2 regions of the Cupriavidus sp. USMAA2-4 genome follow, and region 2 is predicted to be linked to the other one. Evidence: predicted binding sites of a transcription regulator. Region 2 holds the regulator's gene; the other holds the start of a gene.
What was found. Region 2 encodes FNR, which switches genes on or off when oxygen is low (the NO sensors DNR and NnrR bind a similar motif). Its sites were predicted from a motif close to TTGATNNNNATCAA; they were not measured.
Positions count from the first base shown of each region.

Region 1 (4,206 bases), on a different replicon from region 2:
TGGCGGGGAGAGGTGGCGACGCGCCTGGACCAGGCCGAGCAGCGTGCGCTGGCGCAGTGCGGCGGAGCCGGGGCCGGCGCGGTCCCGGTGGAAGCGGCGGCCGGTCCGGCCGACCAGGTCGACCGGATCGAGCCGACCGACCAGACCGACCAGACCGACCAGGTCGACTACAAGGACCTGGCCGGCCGCGCCGCCTCGGCGCAAGTGAGCGAGGCGGCGCAGGCGCACGCGCGCCGCGAGCTGGCGGAGATTGCCGCGGCGCGGGCGCGGCTGGCGGCGGGCGACTACGGCATCTGCGCGGACTGCGGGCAGGGCATCCCGCAGCCGCGCCTGCTGGCCTGCCCGACCGCGCGGCGCTGCCTGCCCTGCCAGCGCCAGCACGAGCGGCTGCGGCCGGGCCGGCCGTAGGCGTGGCGGCGGCCTCCGTGGCGCCGCCCGGGTGGCACGGGTGCAGGACTCAGGCGGCTTCGCTGCCGGGGTCCTTCACCAGGCCGATCTCGCGCAGGTAGGACGCCAGCGCCGCGTGGTGCGTGGCCAGGGTGCGGACGATGCCGCTCAGGTCGTCGAGCGAGTAGGCGTCTTCTTCGGCGGCGCGCGCCGGCGCCGGCTCGCCGCCATCATCGGGCACCTCGTGCAGCGCCACGATGCTGCGCGGCAGGCCGAACACCCAGGCGGGCTGCAGCGAGCCCGGCAGGCGTCCCGGCGCCCAGCGCGCGTGGGCAATGTCGTGCAGCAACTGCCGATGGGTATGAGGCACCAGCAGGTAGGCGTGGATCCGGTCGAAGCGGTCCACCGGTACGTGGCGGCAGCGCAGCAGGTCGAGCAGCGCCTCGCGCTGGGCGCCGAAGTCGAGCCGGCGCACGAGCAGCATCACCGCGGTCGGATCGGCGCCGCTCAAGGTGGCGATGGCCTCCTGCATCAGCAGTTCATAACGTGCGAACCACTGCGTGACGGCACCGAACAGGCGCAGGTGTTCGCTGCCCAGGCAGCCCAGGTCTTGCGTGGACATGTCGGTTTCCTCCTGTGCGCGCCTGGGTTTGCGCACGGGCGCGCAAGCGCGCGCGCTTGCGCGCCGCGAGCGCCGCGGCCGCCTTGCCGGGCCGCCCTCAGCCGGCGAAGCGGAAGTGCCCGCTGTGCAGGACGATGCGGTGCGCACCGGTCATCTCGAACAGCGCGCGCGCGACGTCCTGGATTTCCTGCCGGTGGTGCTGGAAGGCGCAGAGCAGGTCGTCGGCGCGCAGGGAGCGCGCGCCGAAGTGGTCTTCCAGCGCCTCGGCCGTGACCGAGTAGGTGGCGGGGTGGCCGTCGACCGTGGCCGCGCAGTCCAGGCAGGGGCCGGCCGCGCAGTAGTCGGGCGTGGCGTCCGGAAAGGCAATCTGCTTGTTCATGCCGTGCTCGCTGTGCTGGCTGGATTCCTCCAGCTTCCCTCTACCTACTGTAGCCACTGCCGCCGCAGAACGTGCGCGCCAGCGGTCCCGTGCCGGATGCCGGCTAAGCCGCCGCCGGCTGGCGCGAATCGCTGCGCACCAGCAGCACCGGCAGCCGGCTCTTGCGGACGACGCCCTCGGCCACGCTGCCCATCAGCGCGCGCGACAGGCCGCGCCGGCCATGCGTGCCGAGCACCAGCAGGTCGGCGCCGCAGGCCTCGGCTTCGGCGACGATGGATTCGGCGAAATGCCCCGGCGCCGCCGGCCGGGTCACCAGGCGTGTCGTGCAGGGCACGCCGGCCGCCTCGCAGCGCCTGGCGGTGGCGGCGAGCACCTTCTCGCCCCAGGCCTCCAGTTCCCGCCGCATCTGCCCGGGGTCGTAGTAGCGTGCGTCATACAGCATGTCGATGTCGTCGGCGATGAAAATCGCCTGGACGGCGCCGCCGCCGGCCTTGGCCAGGCCGATGGCCTGCTCCATGGCCAGTTCGGCGCAGTGGCTGCCATCCACCGCCAGCAGGATGCGTTGATACATGGTAGGTCTCCCGGCCTTGCGGCGAGCAATGAAAAAAGGGGAAGGGCTCAGGCCGCGGCGCGCGCTTCGGCCTGCTGGCCGCCTGCCGCGGCGGCCGGCTCGCGCACCAGCAGCACGGGCACCTCGCACTCGCGCGCCAGGCTTTCGGCCACGCTGCCGAGCAGCAGGCGGCGCAGGCCGTGGCGCCCGTGCGTGCCGATCACGATCATGTCGGCCTTGCATTCGCTGGCGGCCTGCCGCACCGCGGACGGGATGTCGCCCAGCGTCAGCACGTCGTTGACCAGGTGCACGCCGCACGAGACGCCGGCCGCGTCGGCGGCGGCCGCGGCGTCGCGCAGCAGTTCTTCGCCCGCCACTACCAGTTGCGGCCCGAGTGCGCCGGCGTCGACATAGCCCAGGTCGTACTTCAGGTAGCCGTAGTCCACCACGTGCAGGATCTCCAGCCGCGCCTGGGTCGAGGCGGCCAGGGATACCGCCTGCTGCAGGGCCTTTCTGGCGCAGCTGCTGTCATCGATGGCGACGAGGATGGTCTGGGGCATGGCGGGACTCCTGATGATGGGTGGGGGCTGGCGCGGGAGGGCAAGCGCGCTTGGCATGTTTCCGCTCTCTTGATCCACAGTGTGGCGCGGCGGCGGCGGCGCGGCTTGACCTGGATCAGGGAAAGCCGCTGCGGCGCCGCGTGCGCAGCCGGGCGCGCAGATCCGGGCGGCCGGTGCCGCGTTGCAGCGTGCATTTGCCGCCCCGTTAAGCTAGATAATTTCTATATTTCCGAAAATATCGGCTATCAAAGCACGTGGCCCATGATGGGTCGCGGCCGCTCGGCATCCATCGCCCCCATGCCAACGACCACGGCACGCCCGTAACCCGCGTCCCTGATGGCTGCGGTTCCTGTCTGGAGGGGGCAACCATGTCGATATCGCGCAGGCAGTTCCTCAAGGCCACCGGCGGTGCCGCGGCCGGGCTCAGCGTCGCCGGCAATGTACCGGGTCCGGCGCAGGCGGCATCGCCCCCCGCCGACCTTGGCCGCACGGCCCTACCGTTCCCCACCCGCCCGGTCGCGCGCCTGGCGCAACTCCAGGTGAACATCCCGCTCGCCTTTTCCTATCCGGACGCCGCGTCGCCCTGCGCGGTGATCAAGATGGGCGCGCCGGTGCCCGGTGGCGCGGGACCGGATCACGATGTGGTTGCCTACAGCACGCTGTGCACGCACATGGGCTGTCCCGTTGCCTATGACGCCAAGGCGCGCACCTTCAAGTGCCCGTGCCACTTCAGCATCTTCGATCCGGAGAAGTCCGGGCAGATGGTGTCGGGCCAGGCGACCGAGAACCTCCCGCGGGTGCAACTCGAGTACAACGCCAGCGACGGCACCTTCCGGGCCGTCGGTGTCGAGGGGCTGATCTACGGCCGGCAAGCCAACCTGTTGTAAGCGGAGCGTACCGCCATGGCTACCAACAAGGACCGGGTCGCGCTGCCCCCGGCGAACGCGCAGCGGACGGATCTGACCTGCCACTTCTGCATCGTCGGTTGCGGCTACCACGTCTACAAATGGCCGGAAAACAGCGAAGGCGGGCGGGCGCCGGGCCAGAATGCCCTGGGGCTGGACTTTCGCAAGCAGTTGCCGCCGCTGGCCGTGATCATGACGCCGAACATGCAGAACACGGTCACCGATCGCGACGGCAGCCGGCACAACATCCTGATCGTGCCCGACAAGCGGTGCAGCGTGAACAAAGGGCTGTCGTCGACACGCGGCGGACAGCTCGCCAAGGTGATGTTCAACCCCGATGGGGTCGGCCGCGCCCGCTTGCGCAGCCCGCGTCTCTACCTGGCCGATCAGTGGGTCGATATCGGCTGGGACGATGCGCTGGCGCTCTACGCAGGGGTTACCAAGCGCGTCCTCGATCGCGATGGCCCCGGCGAGCTCGCCTTCGATTGCTTCGACCATGGCGGCGCCGGCGGCGGCTTCGAGAACACCTGGGGAACCGGCAAGCTGATGTTCACGGCACTGCGCACGCCGCTGGTCCGGATCCACAATCGTCCGGCGTACAACTCGGAATGCCACGCGACGCGCGAGATGGGCATCGGTGAACTCAACAACAGCTACGAGGACGCCGAGCTGGCGGACGTGATTGTCGCCATCGGCTGCAACTCCTACGAGACGCAGACCAACTACTTCCTGGCGCACTGGCTGCCCAACCTGCAGGGCCAGACCGTCGATAAGCGCAAGCAGCGCTTCCCGGGCGAGAGCAT
Region 1 covers NZ_CP017749.1:1,039,016-1,043,221, reverse strand. Annotated here, with positions in the region: gene BKK79_RS41190 (TraR/DksA family transcriptional regulator) at 1-408, shown strand, start outside; gene BKK79_RS24715 (hypothetical protein) at 458-1,009, opposite strand; gene BKK79_RS24710 (DUF1488 domain-containing protein) at 1,107-1,388, opposite strand; gene BKK79_RS24705 (universal stress protein) at 1,492-1,959, opposite strand; gene BKK79_RS24700 (universal stress protein) at 2,007-2,498, opposite strand; gene BKK79_RS24695 (arsenate reductase (azurin) small subunit) at 2,867-3,385, shown strand; gene BKK79_RS24690 (arsenate reductase (azurin) large subunit) at 3,401-4,206, shown strand, end outside.
Region 1: BKK79_RS24700 (universal stress protein) is a predicted target of FNR. The motif match lies at 2,604-2,617, and genes of this name have one in related genera.

Region 2 (4,206 bases):
CCTGAAGGGACGCAACAACCATATGCCTGCGCATGAAGAGATCCTGACGCCGGAACGTATCCGCATGCTGACCGCCTACGTCTGGGGGCTGTCGAACGCGCCGGAGGCGTCACGATGAGGAAAGTGCATCGCGCCGCGCCGCAGGGCGCGTGCGCCGCCGGAGCCAGCCAATGAATGCACCGGAGACGGAACCGCTGGCCCGCAAGGGCGGGCCGGCAACCGCAGCGCCTGCGACCGAGTCGGTCGACGAGGCGTTGTATGAAGTCCGCCGCAAGATCTACCCGCGCTCGGTCAGCGGTGCCTTCTCGAACTGGCGCGTCTGGCTCGTGCTGCTGACGCAGCTGATCTACTACGGTACGCCGTGGCTGCAGTGGAACGGGCGCCAGGCGGTGCTGTTCGACCTGGGCGCGCGCAAGTTCTATATCTTCGGGCTGGTGCTGTGGCCGCAGGACGTGATCTACCTGAGCGTGCTGCTGGTGATCTCGGCGCTGGCCCTGTTCCTGTTCACCGCCATCGCCGGCCGGCTGTTCTGCGGCTATGCCTGTCCGCAGACGGTCTATACCGAGATCTTCATGTGGATCGAGCGGCATGTCGAAGGCGATCGTTTCGCCCGCATCCGCCTCGACGGCGATCCGTGGTCGCTGCGCAAGCTGCGCATCAAGGCGACCAAGCATCTGCTGTGGATCGTGGTGGCGCTGTGGACCGGTTTCACCTTTATCGGCTATTTCGCGCCGATCCGCGAGCTGGGCGGGCAGGTGGCTGCGTTCGCGCTCGGGCCCTGGCAGGCCTTCTGGATGCTGTTCTACGCCTTCGCCACGTGGGGCAACGCGGGCTTCATGCGTGAGCAGGTGTGCAAGTACATGTGTCCCTACGCGCGCTTCCAGAGCGTGATGGTGGACCGCGACACCTTTGTCGTCACCTACGACAGCGGCCGCGGCGACCCGCGCGGCAGCCGCTCGCGCAAGGCCGACCACCGCGCCGCTGGGCTTGGCGACTGCGTCAATTGCAGCATCTGCGTGCAGGTCTGCCCGACCGGCATCGACATCCGCGACGGCTTGCAGTACGAGTGCATCGGCTGCGGCGCCTGCATCGATGCCTGCAACCAGGTGATGGACAAGATGGACTACCCGCGCGGGCTGATCCGCTACACGTCGGAGAACGCGATGCGCAAGGGCTGGTCGGCCCAGGCGACGCGCAAGCGCCTGCTGCGTCCGCGCGTGATGATCTATTCGGCGATCTGGCTGGCACTGCTGGCGGGCTTCGCCATCTCGCTGTCACTGCGCACGCCGCTGAAGGTGGATATCATCCGCGACCGCGGCAGCCTCGGGCGCGAAGTCGAGGGGCGCTGGGTGGAGAACGTCTACCGCCTGCAGCTGATCAATACTAGCGAGGCGCCGATGCAGTTCACCATCCGCGCCGACAGTGCGGAACTCGGCAAGCTGCGCGTGGAGTCCGACGGGGCGACCGGCGAACTCGCACCGACCTCGAACCGCCTGCTGGCCATCCGCGTGCGCGTGCCGCTCGAGCAGGCGCGGCAGGGCACGCACAAGATCCGCGTGACGGTGCAGGGCGGCCAGGAGGAGGGGCATGTCGTCGAGGTGAACCAATCGACCAGTTTCATCGTGCCGCGCGACCTGTAGGGCGTGCGGAGGGGATTGCCGCAGGGCAGACAAGCGGGGCGGCCACGATGCCGCCGTGCGTAACAGCAAGGAGCGAAGCCATGCAAGGACCCGCCCGACAATCATTGACGGACGCCGGCACGATGCAGCAGGCCGTGCGGCCGTGGTGGAAGGAACCCTGGCCCTGGCTGCTGATGAGCGGGCCGCTGGCGGCGATGGCCGCCTGCGGCGTGACCATCTGGCTGGCGATGACGCATCCCGACAAGCCGATCGAGGAGGGCGTCAGCCGGCACGGGCTGGTGGTCGAGCGGCAGGGCGCGGCGCGGGCAGTGTCCGGCGCGACAGCCACGGAGCGGCCATGAGACTGCGCTGGCTGATGTGGGTCCTGTGGCCGGCCTTCCTGGTCGCCGGTGTGGCAACCGCCGCGGTGTTCTCGCTGGTGGATCCAAGCGATCTCAGGCTGTTCGGGCGGCCGGTCGAGGCCTCGCGCGAGGCGGTCTACACCATCGGCTTCCTGCTGGCCTGGCTGCTGTGCTCGCTGTCGAGCGCCCTGACCTTTTATACGATGCCGGTGCGCCTCGGCGATACCGACGAACTGGAGTAGGGGATGCGCGCAGGCCGAAGGGCTGGGCAGAACGGGGCCTGTCGAAGGCGCCGGATGCCTGCGCCCTCGGCTTGGTCAGCAGCTCTTGCCGTAGATCTGCTTGATGCCGGGTACGTCGACCAGCTTGACGTGGCGCTGGCGGATCTGGATCAGCCCGGCCTCGGCGAAGCGCGAGAACAGGCGGCTGACGGTTTCCAGCTTGAGGCCGAGATAACTGCCGATTTCCTCCCGGCTCATGCGCAGCACGAACTCGGTCGACGAGTAGCCGCGTTCCGACAGGCGCTCGGACAGGTTGACCAGGAAGGCGGCCAGGCGCTCCTCGGCGCGCATGGAGCCGAGCGTCAGCAGCATGACCTGGTCCTGCGTGATCTCCTTGCTCATCATGCGCAGGAACTGCTGCTGCAGCGACGGCACGGTGGTCGACAGGGTCTGCAGGTCGTTGAAGCGCATCACGCAGACCTCGGTGTCTTCCAGTGCGGTAGCATCCGACGCGTGCTGCATCTCGCCGAGGCCGTCGAGTCCGACGACTTCGCCCGGCAGGTGGAAGCCGGTGATCTGCGAGCGCCCGTCTTCCATCGTCACGTGTGTCTTCAGGGTGCCGAAGCGCACCGCGTAGACTGCGCTCAGGGGTTCGCCGAGCCGGTAGAGCGTCTCGCCCTTGTGGACTCGCACGCGTTCCTTCACCAGCGAGTCGATCTTTTCGATGTCGTTGCGGTTCATGCCGACCGGCACGCACAGGTGTCCGAGCGAGCAGGACGAGCAACGGGGCGACATCGCGGTGACGGGGATGGAATTGAGCAAGCCGGGGCCTATTGTCGTTGAGCTGCGAGGGCGCAATTTCTGCATTTTACTGTGTGAAGGCATCCGAAGGGGAGCGAAAGTTGACTGCGGCGGTCTTTTTCAGTGTTTTTCTGCTGGCCTTGCTGGGTGGCGTGCACTGCGCAGCCATGTGCGGCGGCATTGCACTGGCGGTCGAGCGGCCGCAGGCGGAAGCGCCGGTCGTCGTGCTGCGCAGGCCGCGGGACTGGTTGCGTGAACAGTTATCCATGCATGCGGGGCGGGTGGTGACTTACATGCTGCTCGGTGCCGCGCTGGGCGCGGTCGGCGCCGGTGCCTGGCGAGCCCAATACCTGCCGCTGCAGCGCGGCCTGTTTGCCGCTGGCAGCATGGTCCTGCTGGGCACCGGCCTGTGGCTGCTGGCCGGGCGCGCGCCGCAGTTCGCCGCGCTGGAGCGCTTGGTGGCGCGTGGGGCCGGAGCCCTGGCAGGCCGCCTCCGCGGGCGGCGCGCCGGTGCCCCGTCCGCCCCGATTCAGGTCCGCCCGCGCTTGCTCAGGCGTTTCGGCATCGGTCTGGCGTGGGGGCTGGTGCCGTGCGGCATGGTTTACGGTGCGCTCACCCTATCGTTGCTTGCCGGCAACGCGTTGTCGGGGGCCTTGCTGATGGGGGTATTCGGTCTCGGGACCTTGCCCAACCTGCTGATGTTGTCCGGCCTGTCCGGCGCGTTGCGCGGCTGGTCGCGCCGGCCCTGGGTGCGCGTCGGTGCCGGCGTGGCAGTGATGGGGTTTGGTGCGGCCGGGCTTGTGCGGGCGGCGATGTTGCCGCACACGCTCGCCGCACACGGCTTCTGTGTGGTGTTCTGAAGGGGGTTCTTCTGTTTTGGTGATGCGTGAGGCACTTTGTCGGGTGTGCCGAAGGCGCCGCGCTGGTGATCGGCGGTTGCAGCGCCGGGCCGGAATGCCCTACAATCGGCAGCATTGCAGTATCTATCGCGCTGGCGCTGCCGCGCGCATGGCCGGGCAACTCGAACGGCCGTCCTGAGGCCAGTCCGGGCAGAATGTTGCTGACGGACGTAGCCACCTCGCAGCAAGCCATGCCGGTTGACAAGATCTCCGGTTCAAAAGACCGGCTGGGCGTTGCGCGACGGGAGGTGCGCAACACCGTGCGGATGACTGCATCGTTCTTGCGGCGGAAGGGGTTGGACCC
Region 2 covers NZ_CP017748.1:4,151,935-4,156,140, forward strand. Annotated here, with positions in the region: gene ccoP (cytochrome-c oxidase, cbb3-type subunit III) at 1-118, shown strand, start outside; gene ccoG (cytochrome c oxidase accessory protein CcoG) at 171-1,640, shown strand; gene BKK79_RS18490 (hypothetical protein) at 1,763-1,981, shown strand; gene BKK79_RS18495 (hypothetical protein) at 1,978-2,223, shown strand; gene fnr (fumarate/nitrate reduction transcriptional regulator Fnr) at 2,299-3,024, opposite strand; gene BKK79_RS18505 (sulfite exporter TauE/SafE family protein) at 3,105-3,863, shown strand; gene BKK79_RS40415 (hypothetical protein) at 3,890-4,206, shown strand, end outside.